Regions from separate parts of the Mesorhizobium sp. P2_F7 genome, predicted to be linked through region 4. Evidence: predicted binding sites of a transcription regulator. Region 4 holds the regulator's gene; each other region holds the start of a gene.

Region 1 (4,299 bases), on a different contig from region 4:
CGAGGCCGAAGAACCGCGCGTCGGGATAGCGGCGAGCGGCAAGCGCAATGTTGCGGCCAGTGCCGCAGCCGAGCTCGAGTACTGTGCCTTTCGCAGGCACATCCAGATCCGATATCATCTGGTCGCGGCCGAGCAGGTAATATTTGCGGGTCAGGTCATAGATGTGGCGCTGCCAGCGATAGACGCCGTCCATCAGTTGGGCATGGTCGGCCGGCAGCTCGCTCGTGCTCATGCGGCGCGCTTCACATAGAGGTGGAAGCCGCCATAGATGGCCGAGCGGTCGCGGGCCGAATAGTCGCGCGAAGCCTCGTCCTCGTAGGTCCACTGGTCGAGCAGCGACGTCGAGACGCGGCCGGGAAGCAGGCTGGGTTCGGCGGCGGTGCGGAAGATGACGCGGGCGCCGATCGAGGCGGTGCGGGTGATCTCCGACCACAGCGCGTTGAGCTGGTCGTCGGTCATCCAGTCCTGCGCGTCGAGCAGGATGAAGCGGTCGACGGTCCCGGCGTCCTTGCCGGCCAGGAATTCGATCAGATTGGCGTGGTGGATGCCGACGCGATCGACATTGTTGCGAATCGCCTTGTAGTTGGCCTCTTCGAGATAGGCGGGCAGGGCGGCTTCGCCCGGATTGGGATAGCGGCGGGCAAAGGCCTGCCAGGCGAAGTAGTTGTTCTTCAAGGGAAAATCGCAAGCAAGCTTCTCCAGCCGGGCCTTCAGCACGCTGGCCATCGAGCCGTCGCCCGAGGTGATCAGCGAATCGTACTGTGCCGGCGGAATGCCGAGACCGAACAGCGAGGCCTTGCGCGACGTCGCCCAGCGCAAGAGCTTCTTGTCGAAGACCGGCGCCAGCTCTTCGTTGAAGAAGCGGCGCTGGTCGGCGATGCTCTTCGACGCCATGATGCCTGCGGGGTCGACGCCGAAGAATTTGGCGGTGCGATGGCCCATGGCGATAAACAGGCCGAGCAGGCCGGTCTGGTAGAAATTGCGGTCGAAGACGGTGATGCGCCGGCGGCCGCGCCAGTTGCGGTGCTCCCAGTAATGGCGGCTGACCGGATCGAGATGCGGTGCGATGAAGCGGTCATAGGCTTCCGAATTGTGGCTGGTGTCGGCGGCGCCGAAGAAGCGGAACAGGTCGCCCTGCGAAGGCAGATGCCGCACCGCTTCCAGTTTCATACGGTTCAAGGCGATATGGGCGGCGTTGAGATCGACCGCATCGACGCGTTCAGGCGACCGGGTGAGATAGGCCAGGATATTGCAGCCACCTGAGGCGATGGTGACGACGCGGTGACCCTGGCCAAGCTGCATGGCCTCCATGTCGACTTCAGGGTCTTCCCAGATCTGCGGGTAGACGAGGCCGGAAAACAGGAGCGCAAACAGCCGTTCGGAAAGGCCGGCCTTCGACAGCGGCCGGTTCTGGTAGACAGCTTTTCCAACTTCCTTGCCACGGCGAAAGACCAGATCTGCCGAAACGTCCGTCATGGCTAATGATTCCCCATTTGCTTTGGCGCAAGCGGGTAGCGCAGCGTCATGACAGGCCAGTGACAGGCTGTTGACGCTTGAGCTTGTTGTTTTGATGCAAGTCGTTTTCCCAAAACGGATGAACAATTTTTGGGCGATGTGCATTAATCCTGGCCAAACCCTCCCGGCGTCGGCGTCGTCAGGATGACCGCGTCACCGGCGTCGAGCACGGTCTGGTCGCAGGCCATCAACGTCTCGATGCTGCCGTCTTGTCGCCGCACCTTGGTCGAGCCCACCTCGCCATCGCCGCCGCCGTCGAGGCCTTGCGGCGGCCGATTGCGGTGCGATGACAGGATGGCGCATTCCATCTTTTCGAGGAAGCGGATCGTGCGCTTGGTGCCGTCGCCGGCGCTCCATTTGCCTTTGCCGCCGGATCCCTGGCGGATATGAAAATCCTCGAGCAGCACGGGAAAGCGCAGTTCCAGCACCTCCGGATCGGTGAGGCGCGAATTGGTCATGTGGGTGTGAACCCCTGACGTGCCGGCAAAGCCGCGACCGGAGTTCATCTGCCCGGCCGGCGAGCCCGAGCAGATGGTCTCGTAGTACTGGTACTGCTTGTTGCCGAAGGTCAGGTTGTTCATCGTGCCTTGCGCATTGGCCATGGCGCCCATGGCGCCGAACAGAGCGTTGGTGACATGCTGCGAGGTCTCGACATTGCCGGCGACAACGGCTGCGGGATAGCTAGGCTTCAGCATGCAGCCGTCAGGGATGATGATGTTGATGGGCCGCAGACACCCGGCATTCATCGGGATCATGTCCTCGACCATGACACGGAATGCATAGAGCACGGCGGCGCGAGCGACGGGTTCGGGCGCGTTGAAATTGTTCTTCATGACAGGCGAGGTGCCGGTGAAGTCGACGGTCGCCTCGCGCTTTTGCCGGTCGACCGTGATCTTCACCTTGATCACCTGGCCGGTGTCGGTCGGGTATTCATACTGCGAGCTGTCAGACAGCCTTTCCAGCACACGGCGAACGCTTTCGGCGGCATTGTCCTGGACATGGCCCATATAGGCTTCGACGACATCGAGGCCGAAATGGGAGACCATTTTGCGCAGTTCCGCCACGCCCTTTTCATTGGCGGCAATCTGCGCCTTTAGGTCGGCGATGTTCTGGTGCGGATTGCGGGCGGGGTAGGGGTGGTCGGTGAGCAGCGTTTGCAGCTCCGCCTCTCGGAATTTTCCGCGATCGACAACGCGGAAATTGTCGAACAGCACGCCTTCCTCGTCGACGGTGGTGGCGAGCGGGGTCATCGAGCCGGGTGCGGTGCCGCCAATGTCGGCATGATGGCCGCGTGACGCCGCCCAGAACAGGATTTCTTGCTTGGCGTCATCGAACACCGGCGTCACCACGGTGATGTCAGGCAGATGTGTGCCGCCATTGTAGGGGGCGTTCAGCGCAAAAACGTCGCCGGGGTGGATGTCGCCGGAGTTCAGACGGATGATGGTTTCGACCGAGCGGTCCATGGAGCCGAGATGGACCGGCATGTGCGGCGCGTTGGCGACCAGCGCGCCATGGCGGTCGAAGACGGCGCAGGAGAAATCCAGCCTTTCCTTGATGTTGACGGAATAGGCGGTGTTCTGCAGCGTGACGCCCATCTGCTCGGCGATCGACATGAAGAGGTTGTTGAAGACCTCCAGCATCACGGGATCGGCTTCAGTACCAAGGGCGGCAGCGCGCACTTTCCGTTCCGTGCGGCGGATGACGACGTGATTGAGGTTGGTGATTTCGGCCTGCCAGCCGGGCTCGACAACGATGGTCTGGTTCGGCTCGATGATGAGAGCAGGGCCTGGGACCAGATTGGATGGGCGCAGGTTTTCGCGACGATGTATGCCGGCTTCGCGCCACTGGCCTTCGGTGTAGATGCGCCGCGTTCCAGAAGCGCCAGCTTCAACCCGTGCAGGCCCGGCCGGCGCATAGGCTTCAGCGCTGTTCTCGGTGATTTCGGTGCCTTCGACGCCGACAGTCTCGACGATCATCGGCTTGTCGTCATAGACGAAACCGAACTGCGCCTTGTGGGCGATTTCGAAGTCGCGCCTAGCCTGGAAGATCGAGTCCTGTTCGAAATTCACCGGCAGGGTGGTGTCCGTGCCGTCATAGCGGATGTGCAGCACCGGCTTTGCGGCGATCTTGTTCTGCGCGATGCCTTGGGCCGCGAGCTCGGCGATGACCGCCTGTTTCAATGTGGCAATGAGGCTGCCGATCTCGGTCCTGGATTCTTCGGCAAGCGGCTTGAGCAGCGCCTGCTGGCGTGACGCAAAAACCGACGACAGGCCGATGCCATAGGCCGACAGCAGGCCGGAGAAGGGATGGATCAGCACCGCTTCCATGCCGAGCGCGTCGGCAACCAGGCAGGCATGCTGGCCGCCGGCGCCGCCAAAGCAGTTGAGCAGATATTCGGTGACGTCGTAGCCGCGCTGGACGGAGATCTTCTTGATGGCATTGGCCATGTTCTCGACAGCGATGGTGACAAAGCCTTCGGCGACGGCCTCCGGCGTGCGGCCGTCGCCGATTTCAGCGGCGAGTGCGGCGAATTTCTTGCGCACGGCGGCGACGTCCAGCGGTTGGTCCTGGCCGGGTCCGAAAATCGCCGGGAAGAAATCGGGCTGCAGCTTGCCCAGCATCACATTGGCGTCGGTGACGGCGAGCGGGCCGCCGCGCCCATAGGCGGCGGGTCCGGGATTGGCACCGGCGGAATCCGGGCCGGCGCGGAAGCGGCCGGCGTCGTAATGCAGGATCGAGCCGCCGCCGGCAGCGACCGTGTGGATGCGCATCATCGGCGCGCGG
Region 2 (4,299 bases), 360 kb from region 4:
TGCCGGCGTTCTTGATGTAGCGCAACAGGTCGGCGATCTCGAGCTCGCGGCCCTTGGGCAGGCCGTTGTCGCCATTGCTGACGGCTTCCGCGCCGACCTTCTTGGTGCCGTCGTCCCAGACGACGAGGCCGAGCGGCATGTCGGCGGCGATGATCTTCCAGGTCGCCTTGGAATTGGCCAGCTCGCGCTTCAACCATTTCGTCTGCTGTTCGCCGAGCATACGGGACTCCGGCGTCATCGTGTCCTGCATGTCCGGGCCGTTGGGGCCGCGATAGGAGCGCATGTCGAGGAAGAACACGTCGAGCAGCGGCCCGTGGGATATCTTGCGATAGACGCGGCCAGGTTCCGACGGCTCGTAGCGGATCGTCGTCATCTCATGGAAGGCGCGCGCCGCACGCGCCGCCAGCACATGGATGGACTTTTCGGTGTAGCGGTTGTCAGCGCTCAGATTCTTCGAATCCGACCAGTTGTTCAGCACTTCGTGGTCGTCCCACTGGTAGAAGGTCGGGCAGATGGCGCTCAAGGCGAGCACATGTCTGTCCATCATGTTGTACTTCCACTGGTCGCGGTACTCGTCCAGCGTCTCGGCGACCTTGCGCTTGCCGTCGATGAGGACGACGTTCTTCCATTTGCCGCCGCCGGGCAGGTCGACCTCATCCTTCATGGCCCCGTCGGCATAGATCGTGTCGCCGGAATGCAGGAAGAAGTCGGGCGTGTGCTTGGCGATGGTGGCGTAGGTCTTCATGCCGGTCTCGTCGATGCCCCATCCCTGGCCGGCCGTGTCGCCCGACCAGGCGAATTTGATGTCGCGCTTCGAGGCGGGTGCGGTGCGGAAACGGCCGACGATCGGCTCGGAGACGACATTGATGTCGGCGAGATCGGCGGCCGTCATGCGGTAGAAGATGTCCTGGTCGGAAGCGAGATCGGTGAGCAGCCGCTTGACCGTAAAGTCGCTGGCCGGCGAGGTGTCGAGCGGCGCCAGCCGGGTGGCATTGGCGAAATTCTCCGTCGACGATATCTCGAACATGACGCGCGACGGACGATCGGTGCGCGTCCACACCATGCCGCTCGAGGCATCGACATCGCCGGACTGGACGCCATGGGTAAAGGCCGGGCGCTGGCTGGCGCGCGAATAATAGGGCAAAGCGAGGCCCGATGCGCCGAGCAGACCGGCCGCACTCGCCGATGTGACGAAGGCGCGGCGGGTCAACGAGATCTTGTTCATGGCTGTCTCCTGATGGCTTGAACGTCCGCCACCAAGCTCCAGCCTCAATGTTTCAGCCGCATCTCGGAAAGATGAAGTTTTGATAACAATCAACAGCAGCAGTGGCCGCGAAGGCGTTTCGAGATTCAGGTCAGGCCGAGCCGAAAATGTTGGTTTCCGTGAACCGGAGCGGAGCGTACTTTTCGTACGTGAGCACCGGAAGCGCAGGAAGCCATCATTTGCAGGCCGGCCTCACCTGAATATCGACACGCCTTAGGCCGCTTGCGGTTCCGGATCGAAAGCCGGCCGGCTCGTATTGATCAGCAGCGACAGACAAGCCGCCACAATCGCCGTCATGCCGGCGATCAGGAAGGCCAGTTCGTAGTTGCCCTGCAATTCCCGCATTGTGCCGCCGAAGGCAGCGGCGGCGGCGGCGCCGACCTGGTGGCCGGCGACGATCCAGCCGAACACGATCGGACCGCTGCGGTCGCCGAAGGCTTCGTTGGCGAGCCTGAGCGTCGGCGGCACGGTGGCGATCCAGTCGAGACCGTAGAGCACGGCAAAGATGATCAGGCTGGTCGCCGAGAAGCCGGAATAGGGCAGATAGATCAGCGCCAGGCCGCGTATGCCGTAATAAACGCCGAGCAGCTTGCGCGGGTCGAAGCGGTCGGTAAGCCAGCCCGACAAAGTCGTGCCAATCAGGTCGAATATGCCCATCAGGGACAGCAGGCCGGCGGCCTGCACTTCGCCGATGCCCATATCGCCGCAAAAGGAGATCAGATGCGTGCCGACCAGCCCGTTGGTGGTGAAGCCGCAGATGAAGAAGGTGGCGAATAGATACCAGAAGACGCGGGTGCCCGCGGCGCGGCGCAGCGTGTTCAGCGTATGCGCCAGGAAATTGCCTTGCGAGGCCGGCGACACGGGCGGCACGTCATCGGCCTCGGCGCCATAGCGCACCATGCCGATCGAAGCCGGACGCTCCGGCACCAGCAGCCAGACCAGCGGCAGCAGACAGGCGGTGGCGACAGAGACAGCGATGGCTACCGGCTGCCAGCCGCCGGACTGGGCGAGCGAGGCAAGCAGCGGCAGGAACACCAGCAGGCCGGTGGCGCTGGAGGCCGACATCAGCCCCATGACTAGGCCGCGATTGGTCTTGAACCAACGGTTGACGATGGTGGCGCCGAGCACGGTAGCGACGGCGCCCGAGCCGATGCCGGAAAACACGCCCCAGGTGAGGAACAGATGCCACGGCTCGGTCATCAGCAGGCTGAGCGCGGTCGAGCCCGACATGATCACCAGCGAGGCGAGCAGCGTGCGGCGCAGGCCGATCCGCTCCATCAGCGCGGCGGCAAACGGCCCGGTCAGACCGTAGAGGAAGATGCCGATGGCAGCGGCAATCGAAACGGTGTCGCGCCCCCAGCCAAAGCTCTTATCCAGCGGCAGCATCATCACGGAGGGAGCCGAACGCAGACCGGCTGCGATCAGCAGGCAGAGAAAGATGACGCCGACCACGACGAAAGCGTAGCGCTGGCCAAAGGGACGGGATTGAGCTATCATGTTACTGACCGGTACGTTGCAGGACGGGGACATGTATACGTACCGATCGGTAACACGTCAATCGAGTCACACAATGCCAACGGACAAAAATATTGAACTGACGATCAGCGACGCTCACGCACCGTCGCCGCCCACGGCTGCCAAGAAGATCCTCGACGTGGCCTACGACCTGTTCTACCGCCGCGGCATCAGGGCGATCGGCGTCGACGAGATCGTCAAGCGCGCCGGCGTCACCAAGCCCAGCCTTTATCGCAGCTTCCCCTCCAAGGACGAATTGGCCGCTTCTTACCTGAGGCAATATGACCGTGAATATTGGGAGCGTTTCGACGAAGCCGTGGCCGCCCATCCCGGTGATCCGCGCGCGCAGCTCAAGGCTTTCCTGACCCGCATCGGCAAGCGCACGCAGACGCCGGACTATCGCGGCTGCGGCATGACCAACGCGGCGGTGGAATATCCCGAGCATAGCCATCCGGCGCGCGTCGTCAGCGAAGCCAACAAGCAGGAACTGCGCCGCCGCCTGCGTGCCATGGCGGCCGCGATGGGTGCGCAAGATCCCGACACGCTGGGCGACGGCCTGCTGCTTTTGATCGAAGGCGCCTACATCAGCGGCCAGCTCTTCGGCCTCGGCGGCCCAGCGGCATCGGTGGCTCGCAACGCCGACCTGTTGATCGAGGCAAGCTTGAAGAAATAGCGCCAGACGATAGGCTGCGACTGCTCGAAACGGAGTTGTCCACCATGCGTGTGCTTCTGGTCCCGCTTGCCCTCGCCGCCCTGTGCCAGGTCGCCCATGCCGACGGCATATCCAGCGTCTACACCGATCTCGACTCGCAGAAGGATTGCGTCACCTATGCGCAGGCCGAGGAAGGTGACGGCGATTGGGCCGAACTCGCCTGCTCCGGCTATCGCGGCTACCCCGTGCTGATCGCCTATGACGATGCCCGTGAATCGCTGTTTTACGGGTTTCCGCCCGGCGGCGAGATGACCTCGGTCTGGGAGAGCTTTTCCGGCTTCAACTCGTCCGGCGCCAAGGTCGAATGGCGCATCGACACCAAGGGCGACGTCGTCGTTCCCTTCGCCGTCATCCACCGCCGCTCGATCAGCAACCCCGAAGACCAGAACAAGCCGACCGAAGTGCTGCTGGTCGCCAAGGTCGCCCAGATCGATGCCCGCGACGGCTGCACCATCGGCCTGGTGCTCGCCACCGGCAACCCGCAGGCCAACGACCAGGCACGCAAACTGGCTGACGAAAAGGCCAAGAGCTTCACCTGCGGCAAGGACACGCACACCGTCATCGGCAACGTGCCGGCATTTGGTAGGGTGGATAACTAGGTACGTCGGCGCGAGGCACCCCCCTCTGGCCTGCCGGCCATCTCCCCCTCAAGGGGGGAGATCAGATGGTGCCGTGGCTTTCGCCAATTTTCAGCGCTGAAAGAAAAAGGCGCCGGCAGTGGAGCTGCCAATCTCCCCCCTTGAGGGGGAGATGGCCGGCAGGCCAGAGGGGGGTGCCTCGCGCCAGTGTTTTGAAAGATACCACCGCT
Region 3 (4,299 bases), on a different contig from region 4:
CGTATTCCAGGCTGTAGGCGACGCGCACCGTCTCGTAAGGCAGCTTGCCCTTCTTGCGGATCGGCACGAAGCCGGCCGAAAGCTGGTGCGCGACAGCGCCGCCGAGGATGAAGCCACGCGCCTCGATGCCGGCGATCTTGTCGATCTTCTGGCCGGCATAGGGATGCACCAGCTCGTCAATGGCGCGGCGGAACGCACGCGCATTGCCGAGCAGCGTGGTGATGTCGCGAAACAGGATGCCGGGCTTGGGATAGTCCGGAATGGTGCGGATCGCGGCGAGCAGCGTGTCTTCGAGCGAGGATTTCATGAGCCGAGATTACCTGAAACGGAGATTGTTGCGCGACAATTGTTCGATCGAACTGCAGCCCATCAGCTTCATGCCGCGCTCGATCTCGACCCGCATCTGCTCGAGCGCCCGTTCGACGCCCGGCTGGCCCGCAGCCGCCAGCGGGAACAGATAGTAGCGGCCGACGCCGACAGCCTTGGCGCCGAGCGACAGCGCCTTCAGCACATGCGTGCCGCGCTGCACGCCGCCATCCATGATGACGTCTATCCTGTCGCCAACGGCATCGACGATCTCCGCCAACTGGTCGAACGCAGCGCGTGAGCCGTCCAGCTGCCGGCCGCCATGGTTCGACAGCACAATACCGCTGCAGCCGATCTCGACGGCGCGCCTGGCGTCCTCCACCGACATGACGCCCTTGAGGCAGAACGGACCTCCCCACAGTCTGACCATCTCGGCGACATCGTCCCAGGTCATCGACGGATCGAGCATCTCTGTAAAATAGCGGCTGATCGACATCGTGCCGCCGCCCATGTCGACATGCTCGTCGAGCTGCGGCAGCTTGAATCCCTCATGGGTAAAATAGTTGATCGCCCAGCCGGGCTTCAGCGCGAACTGCAGCATTCCGGCAAGGCTGAGCTTGAAGGGAATGGCAAAGCCGGTGCGCTTGTCGCGCTCTCGATTGCCGCCGGTGATGCTGTCGACGGTCAGCATCATCACCTCGACGCCTACCGCCTTGGCCCGCTGCATCATCGCCCGGTTGAGGCCGCGATCACGGTGGAAATAGAACTGGTAGACCTGCGGGCTGCTGCTGATCTTGCGCGCTTCCTCGAGGCTGACCGTGCCCAGCGAGGAGACGCCGAACATAGTGCCGAATTTGGCCGAAGCCTTGGCCACCGCGCGCTCGCCCTGATGGTGGAACAGCCGCTGCAAGGCGGTCGGCGAGCAATAGACGGGCATTGCCAGCTTCTGGCCCATCACGGTCACCGACATGTCGATCTCGCTGACACCGCGCAGCACATTGGGAACGAGGTCGCAGTGCTCGAAACTCTCGGTGTTGCGGCGATAGGTGACCTCGTCGTCCGCCGCGCCGTCGATGTAGTTGAAGATCGGCCCGGGCAGCCGCTGCTGCGCCATGCGGCGGAAATCGGAAAAGTTGTGACAGTCGCGTAGCCGCATCATCGATTTCCATTGCCATGGCAAGACAAGCTCGCTGCGTCGAATATCAATCGGATGCCGCCATGCCAACGGGCGAATTGCCGAACTGCCTCTTGGCCACAGGCATAAACGAAAAAGGGGCGCCTCTGGCGCCCCTTCCCGTCGAAAACCGATTGTTGGGAATAGCTTACATACCGAGGTCGGAACGCAGCTCGGCCTTGGCCACGTCATACTCGGCCTTGAAGTCGTCGCGGTTGAGCAAGACGGCGGCGATGACGCTGCCGGAAATCTTGCCCATCTCGACATCGGACGGATAGTGGATGCCGCCGACCACGCGGTTGTGGGCGTATTCGGCCGCACGGGCCATAATCTCGGCGCGCTTTTCCGGAACCATATCGGCGAGAATGATGCCCATCATGGTGCCGACCGTGGCATGACCCGAAGGCCAGGAGCCGGAGCTCGACAGCTTGACCACCGGCTTGACGAGGCCGCTAAGCTGGTGCGGACGCGGCCGCTTCCAGACATCCTTGGCCGGATCGACGACGGCGCCTTCAGTGGCCACCACACGATCGAAGAAGGCAGCGAATTTCGGCAGCTTTTCCTTGTTGAAGTTCGGCCCCATGACATTGGTGAAGCGCCAGACGTCTTCCTCGGCGTCGGCAACGGCGCTGGCCTCCATTTCGGGCGTGCGCGTCACCTGCAGCGTCAGCACCGCGCCGAGCTCAGCCTTGGTCTCGGCCGAATCGTTGGCCGGCGGCGGCGGCAGGATCATCGTCAGGTCGACATCCTTGTTGGTGACGAAGGGTTTTGCGTCTTCGGCCTGGGCGGCCGAGCCGGCGATGAGCAGCAGCAGTCCTGCCGCGAGCGATGCATATCTTTTCATGGGTGCGATCCTTTGATGAGGGCGTCACAGGATCGCCAGCTGCAGTGACCGCCATGTGACAAGCCGCCTCCGCAAAAGCAAAAGGGCGCCTCTCGGCGCCCTTTTTTTGACTTGGCTGGTGGCGCTTAGTGCGCCACGCCTTCCCATACCTTGCGCTTGGTCAGATACATCAGCGTCCCGAACAGAAGCAGGAACACCAGCACGCGAAAGCCGGTCTTCTTGCGGTCTTCCATATGCGGCTCGGCGGCCCACATCAGGAAGGCGGAGACGTCGCGCGAATACTGGTCGACCGTCTGCGGCGAGCCGTCATCATAGGTGACCTGGCCGTCGGAGAGCGGCTTGGGCATCTTCAGCGACACGCCGGACATGAAGTACGGATTGTAGTGCGTGCCTTCCGGGATCACCATGCCGGCCGGAGGCGTCTGGTCGTAGCCGGTGAGCAGCGAGTGAATGTAATCCGGGCCGCCTTGAGCATACTGGGTGAAGATGTCGAAGACGAAGCGCGGAAAGCCGCGCTCGACGCCGCGTGCCTTGGCCAGCAGCGACATATCGGGCGGAGCAGCGCCACCGTTGGAGGCAGCGGCCGCCGCCTCATTGGCGAACGGCGCCGGGAAATAGTCGGATGGCTTGCCCGGGCGGTCGAACATGTCGCCGGCATCGTTGGGACCGTCGTGGATGGTGTATTCGGCGGCAAAGGACTTCACCTGCGCCTCCGAATAACCAAGACCTTCCAGCGTGCGGAACGACACCAAATTCATCGAATGGCAGGCCGAGCAGACCTCCTTGTAGACCTTCAGGCCACGCTGCAACTGCGCCTTGTCATAGGTGCCGAACGGACCGGCGAAGCTCCAGTCCATTTCCTTCGGCTCGTCGATCGGAAAATGCGTCGGCGCTGCCGGGTTGTGTGCCTCTTCGGCGGCAATAGCCACGCTGCCGACGGACCCGATGCCGCCGGCAAACAGGCCGAGCAGGGCGAGCGAGGTGAGAATCTTTTTCATGCCAAATCCCCTTAGATTCTCGCTCAGCCCTTGGTTTCCGGCGCGGAGGTCGCACCCGCCGGATGTCCCCCACCGGCACCCTTGTTCTTCTCCAGCACCGCCTCGGTGATCGAATTCGGCAGTCTGCGCGGCGTCTCGATCAGGCCGAGCACCGGCAGGATGACGAGGAAGAAGGCAAAGTAGAACAGCGTCGCCGCTTGAGCGTAGCCAACGTAGTTGCCCGAGACCTCACCTATCACGAGGGTCAGCAGACCGCCGCCTTCCGCCGGCTGCGAGCCCAGCCAGCCAAGCAGGACGGCATCGGCCACGAACAGCCAGAAGAACAGCTTGTACCAGGGCCGGTAAACCGCCGAGCGTACCTTGGAGGTGTCGAGCCACGGCACCAGGAACAGCATGACGATAGCGCCGAACATGCACAGAACGCCGCCGAGCTTAGAGTTGATCGGCCCGATGTTGAAGGTGATGGCGCGCAGGATCGCGTAGAACGGCAGGAAGTACCATTCGGGCACGATATGGGCCGGCGTCTTCAACGGGTTGGCGACCGTGTAGTTGTCCGGATGGCCGAGGAAATTCGGCAGGTAGAAGACGAAATAGGCGAAGAAGAACAGGAACACGATCATGCCGAACGCGTCCTTGATGGTCGCGTAAGGGGTGAAGGCGACGGTGTCGGTCTTCGACTTGACCTCGATGCCGGTCGGGTTCGACTGGCCGACCACATGCAGCGCCCAGACGTGCAGCACAACGACGCCAGCTATCATGAACGGCAGCAGATAGTGCAGCGCAAAGAAGCGGTTGAGCGTCGGATTGTCGACGGCGAAACCGCCGAGCAGCAGCTGCTGGATCCAGTCGCCGACAAGCGGAATGGCGCTGAAGAAGCCGGTGATAACGGTAGCGCCCCAGAAGCTCATCTGACCCCAGGGCAGCACATAGCCCATGAAGCCGGTTGCCATCATCAAGAGGTAGATGATGCAGCCGAG
Region 4 (4,299 bases):
GCGCTGAAACGCGGTCGGCCGCAGGTCGGCCTTGGCCTCAACCCGGAAGCGGCGGCGGTGATGACCGTGGTGCTGTCGCTGAATTTCCTCTCCGTCACCGTCATCGACTATGCCGGCCAGGTGGTCGCCGAGGAGCAGCGCCGGCTGGACACGCTGACCATGCCGCGCGACGAGCTGATCGGCGAATGCGTAGCGATTGTCCGGCGCCGGCTCGAAGACCCCGACCTCGATGTCCGGAGCGTCGCCCGCATTGCCATGGGCATCCAGGGCATCACCGATTCGCAGGCGCGTGCCATGCTGTGGTCGCCGATCACGCCGCTGACCGACATTGCCTTCGCCGACATACTGGAAGCGGAATTCGGCATTCCGGCCACCATGGAAAATGATTGCAACATGATGGCGGTGGCGCTGCAATGGCGCCAGCCTGAGCGGTACCGCGACGATTTCATCGCAATCCTGCTCTCGCACGGCATCGGCATGGGGCTGGTGCTGAAGGGCGAACTGTTCACCGGCACCCATTCGTCCGGCGGCGAGTTCGGCCACATGATCCACCGTCCCGGCGGCGCGCTGTGCCGTTGCGGGCGGCGCGGCTGCGTCGAGGCCTATGCCGGCAACTACGCCATCTGGCGCAGCGCCAGAATGATGAGCGAGGATGCCGAACCGGTCGATGTCGGCGACGCCGACATGCGGGCGCTTGCCGCACGCGCCCGCGAGACCGATGGCCCCGAGCGCGAAGCCTATCGAAAGGCGGGCGAGGCGCTCGGCTTCGGCCTCGGCAGCCTGTTCGCGCTGATCGACCCCGCTCCTGTCGCCATGGTCGGTGTCAGCGCCGCCGCCTTCGACCTGATCGAGCCGGCATTGCGCGAGGCGATTGCCCAGACCGCCGGCGGCCAGCACTCGAAATCGATTTCCTTCGACACCGAGCCCAACGAACTGCCGCTGATCCGCGAAGGCTGCGCCATGCGCGCGCTCGGCTTCGTCGACCAGGAGATTTTCGCGCCCGGCATTCAAGCGAAGACCGGCAAGCACGTCGCCTGAGAGGCCGGCGACGGCCCGGCGCGCCGGGCTCTAGTCTTCGCGGATGGCGTAGCCGGCGCCGCGGATGGTGCGGATCACGTCCGGCATGCGGCCATTGTTGACCGCCTTGCGCAAGCGACCGACATGCACGTCGACCGTGCGCTCGTCGATGTAGATCGTTTCGCCCCAGACATTGTCGAGCAGCTGGCTGCGGGAGAACACTCGGCCGGGGTGGCGCATCATGAATTCAAGCAGCCGGAACTCGGTTGGCCCGAGCCTGATCTCGCTCTTCTTGCGATAGACGCGATGCGATTCACGRTCGAGCACGATGTCGCCAACCTTGAGCACGCTGGACAGCACTTCCGGCTTGGCACGGCGCAGCAGCGCCTTCACGCGCGCCATGAATTCCGGTGTCGAGAACGGCTTGACCAGATAATCGTCGGCGCCGGTCGACAGGCCACGCACCCGGTCGCTCTCCTCGCCGCGCGCGGTCAGCATGATGATCGGCAGCCGCTCGGTCTCGGGCCGCATGCGTAGACGCCGGCAGAGCTCGATGCCGGATACCGCCGGCACCATCCAGTCGAGCACCAGCAGGTCTGGAACATTTTCCTGCAGCCGGATTTCGGCCTCGTCGCCGCGTGTCACCACCTCGACCTGGTAGCCTTCGGATTCGAGGTTGTAGCGGAGCAGCACGCCCAGCGGCTCCTCATCCTCCACGACCATGATGCGTGGCGCAATCATCAGCGGTTCACCTTTATCAGGGCGATGTGGCCATCGCCGTCTCGTCCTGCTTCGGGCGATTGGCGGGCAATTGCTGGCCGGTCAGCACATAATAGGCATTTTCGGCGATGTTGGTGACATGATCGCCGATGCGCTCGAGATTCTTGGCGCAGAACAGGAGATGCGTGCAGGCTGTGATGTTGCGCGGGTCTTCCATCATGTAGGTCAAGAGCTCACGAAACACCGACGTGTATTTGACATCGATGCGTTCGTCCTCATTCCGGAGTTTCGCCAGCGCTGCGGCATCGGCGGCAGCATACTCCTCGACAACGCCCTGCACCTGGATCAGCACCAGTTGCGCCATCGCATCGATGGAGTGCGAGAGGTCGCGCGGCGTGACGCTGAGGCCGACGGTGCCGACGCGCTTGGCGATGTTCTTGGCGAGGTCGCCGATGCGCTCGAGGTCGCCGGCCATGCGGATCGAGCCGACCACGGCGCGCAGATCGTTGGCCATAGGCTGGCGCTTGGCGATGAGCGTGATGGCGCGGTCGTCGAGTTCACGCTGGCGCGCGTCCATGATGGCGTCATCGGAAACGACACGCTGCGCCAGCGCATTGTCGGAATTGAGCAGCGCTTTGGTCGAGCCGCTGACCATCGACCCGGCCAGATCGCCCATGTCGCGGATCAGCTTGCTGATCTGCCCCAGTTCTTCATCGAAGGAAGCGACGGTATGTTCACCCATGATCCTGGTCCTCGTGCCTGAAAATTCAACCGCTGGACGGCTCAGCCGAAGCGGCCGGTAATATAGTCCTGGGTGCGCTTGTCGTCGGGGTTGGTGAACATCTTGTCGGTGGCGCCCTCCTCGACCAGGTAGCCGAGGTGGAACATCGCCGTGCGCTGCGACACGCGCGCCGCCTGCTGCATCGAGTGCGTGACGATGACGATCGTGTAGTTCTGGCGCAGTTCGTCGATCAGCTCTTCGACGCGGGCGGTGGCGATCGGGTCGAGCGCCGAGCACGGTTCGTCCATCAGGATGACTTCCGGCGACACCGCGATGGCGCGCGCGATGCACAGGCGCTGCTGCTGGCCGCCGGACAGGCCGGTGCCGGGTTCCTGCAGGCGGTCCTTGACCTCGTTCCAGATCGCCGCCTTCTTGAGGCTCGACTCGACGATCTGGTCCATGTCGGACTTGCGCTTGGCCAGCCCATGGATGCGCGGGCCGTAGGCGACGTTCTCGTAGATCGACTTCGGAAACGGATTGGGCTTCTGGAACACCATGCCGACGCGGGCGCGGAGTTCCACGACGTCGATGTTCTTGTCGTAGATGTCGTCTTCGTCCAGCGTGATCTTGCCGGTCACCCGCGCCGAATCGATGGTGTCGTTCATGCGGTTGAGGCAGCGCAGGAAGGTCGACTTGCCGCAGCCGGACGGGCCGATCAGCGCGGTCACCTGGTTTTGGCGGACGTCGAGATTGACGTCGAACAGCGCCTGCTTCTCGCCGTAGAACACGCCGACCTTGTCGCCGCGCATCTTGATCACTTCGTTCGACTTGGCGTTCATTTTGTCGCCCACTGCGTTTTCAAGGGACTGTTCGGTCATGATGTTCATACCAAATTGCCCTTTTTCTACCAGCGCCGCTCGAACCGGCGCCGAAGCACGATCGCGGTGATGTTCATGGCCATGAGGAAGACCAGCAGGATGATGATGGCGCCGGACATGCGCTCGACAAAAGCGCGTTCGGCCTCGTTTGCCCACATGTAGATCTGCACCGGCAGCGCGGTTGCCGGATCGAAAGGCGTCTTCGGATAGTCGGCGACGAAGGCGACCATGCCGATCAGGAGCAGCGGTGCGGTCTCACCCAGCGCACGCGCCAGGCCGATAATGGTGCCGGTCAGGATGCCGGGAGCGGCCAGCGGCAGGATGTGCTGGAACACCATCTGCATCTTCGAGGCGCCAAGCCCAAGCGCTGCCGAGCGGATCGACGGCGGCACCGCGGCAAGGGCGGCGCGCGTCGCGATGATGATGGTCGGCAGCGTCATCAGCGTCAGCACCAGGCCGCCGACGAAGGCGGCCGAGCGCGGCATGCCGAGGAAGTTGATGAACACGGCAAGCCCGAGCAGGCCGAAGACGATCGACGGCACCGCCGCCAGATTGTTGATGTTGACTTCGATCAGGTCGGTGAAGCGGTTCTTCTTGGCGAATTCCTCGAGATAGATGGAGGCGGCGACGCCGATCGGCAGCGCCAAAAGCAGCACGATCACCATCATGTAGAACGAGCCGATGATGGCCACACCCATGCCCGACGTTTCCGGGCGGCTGGAGGCGCCATAGGTGAACAGGCCGGTGTTGAAATGCTCGGCCATCACGCCATCCGCCCTGAGCTTGTTCATCCAGTCGATCTGCTGGTTGGACACCTTGCGGCGGGCTTCATCGACACTGAGGTCGATCTGGCCCTTGAAGGCGGAGTCGAGATTGGCGGCGGCCAGGATGTTGACGTCACGCGTCGTGCCGATCACCGACGGATCGGCGGCGACGATGTCGCGCAGCTGGACGCGAGCGCCC

What was found. The regulator PhoB, encoded in region 4, activates phosphate uptake and scavenging genes when phosphate is short. The targets are predictions, from matches to a motif close to TGTCATNNANCTGTCAT.
Positions count from the first base shown of each region.
Region 1: AC1DZ8_RS22675 (BtaA family protein) is a predicted target of PhoB. The motif match lies at 1,525-1,541, and genes of this name have one in related genera.
Region 2: AC1DZ8_RS06360 (alkaline phosphatase D family protein) is a predicted target of PhoB. The motif match lies at 1,297-1,313, and genes of this name have one in related genera.
Region 3: AC1DZ8_RS12035 (acid phosphatase) is a predicted target of PhoB. The motif match lies at 2,369-2,385, and genes of this name have one in related genera.

Region 1 is NZ_JBFUFA010000007.1:161,167-165,465, reverse strand. Features, by position in the region: gene AC1DZ8_RS22680 (class I SAM-dependent methyltransferase) at 1-232, opposite strand, end outside; gene AC1DZ8_RS22675 (BtaA family protein) at 229-1,476, opposite strand; gene AC1DZ8_RS22670 (hydantoinase B/oxoprolinase family protein) at 1,620-4,299, opposite strand, start outside.
Region 2 is NZ_JBFUFA010000002.1:218,323-222,621, reverse strand. Features, by position in the region: gene AC1DZ8_RS06360 (alkaline phosphatase D family protein) at 1-1,225, opposite strand, end outside; gene AC1DZ8_RS06355 (MFS transporter) at 1,478-2,761, opposite strand; gene AC1DZ8_RS06350 (TetR/AcrR family transcriptional regulator) at 2,835-3,452, shown strand; gene AC1DZ8_RS06345 (hypothetical protein) at 3,497-4,090, shown strand.
Region 3 is NZ_JBFUFA010000003.1:478,475-482,773, reverse strand. Features, by position in the region: gene AC1DZ8_RS12045 (adenine phosphoribosyltransferase) at 1-307, opposite strand, end outside; gene AC1DZ8_RS12040 (alpha-hydroxy acid oxidase) at 317-1,462, opposite strand; gene AC1DZ8_RS12035 (acid phosphatase) at 1,629-2,324, opposite strand; gene AC1DZ8_RS12030 (cytochrome c1) at 2,450-3,322, opposite strand; gene AC1DZ8_RS12025 (cytochrome b) at 3,346-4,299, opposite strand, start outside.
Region 4 is NZ_JBFUFA010000002.1:576,058-580,356, reverse strand. Features, by position in the region: gene AC1DZ8_RS08185 (ROK family transcriptional regulator) at 1-1,038, shown strand, start outside; gene phoB (phosphate regulon transcriptional regulator PhoB) at 1,069-1,758, opposite strand; gene phoU (phosphate signaling complex protein PhoU) at 1,775-2,479, opposite strand; gene pstB (phosphate ABC transporter ATP-binding protein PstB) at 2,521-3,345, opposite strand; gene pstA (phosphate ABC transporter permease PstA) at 3,363-4,299, opposite strand, start outside.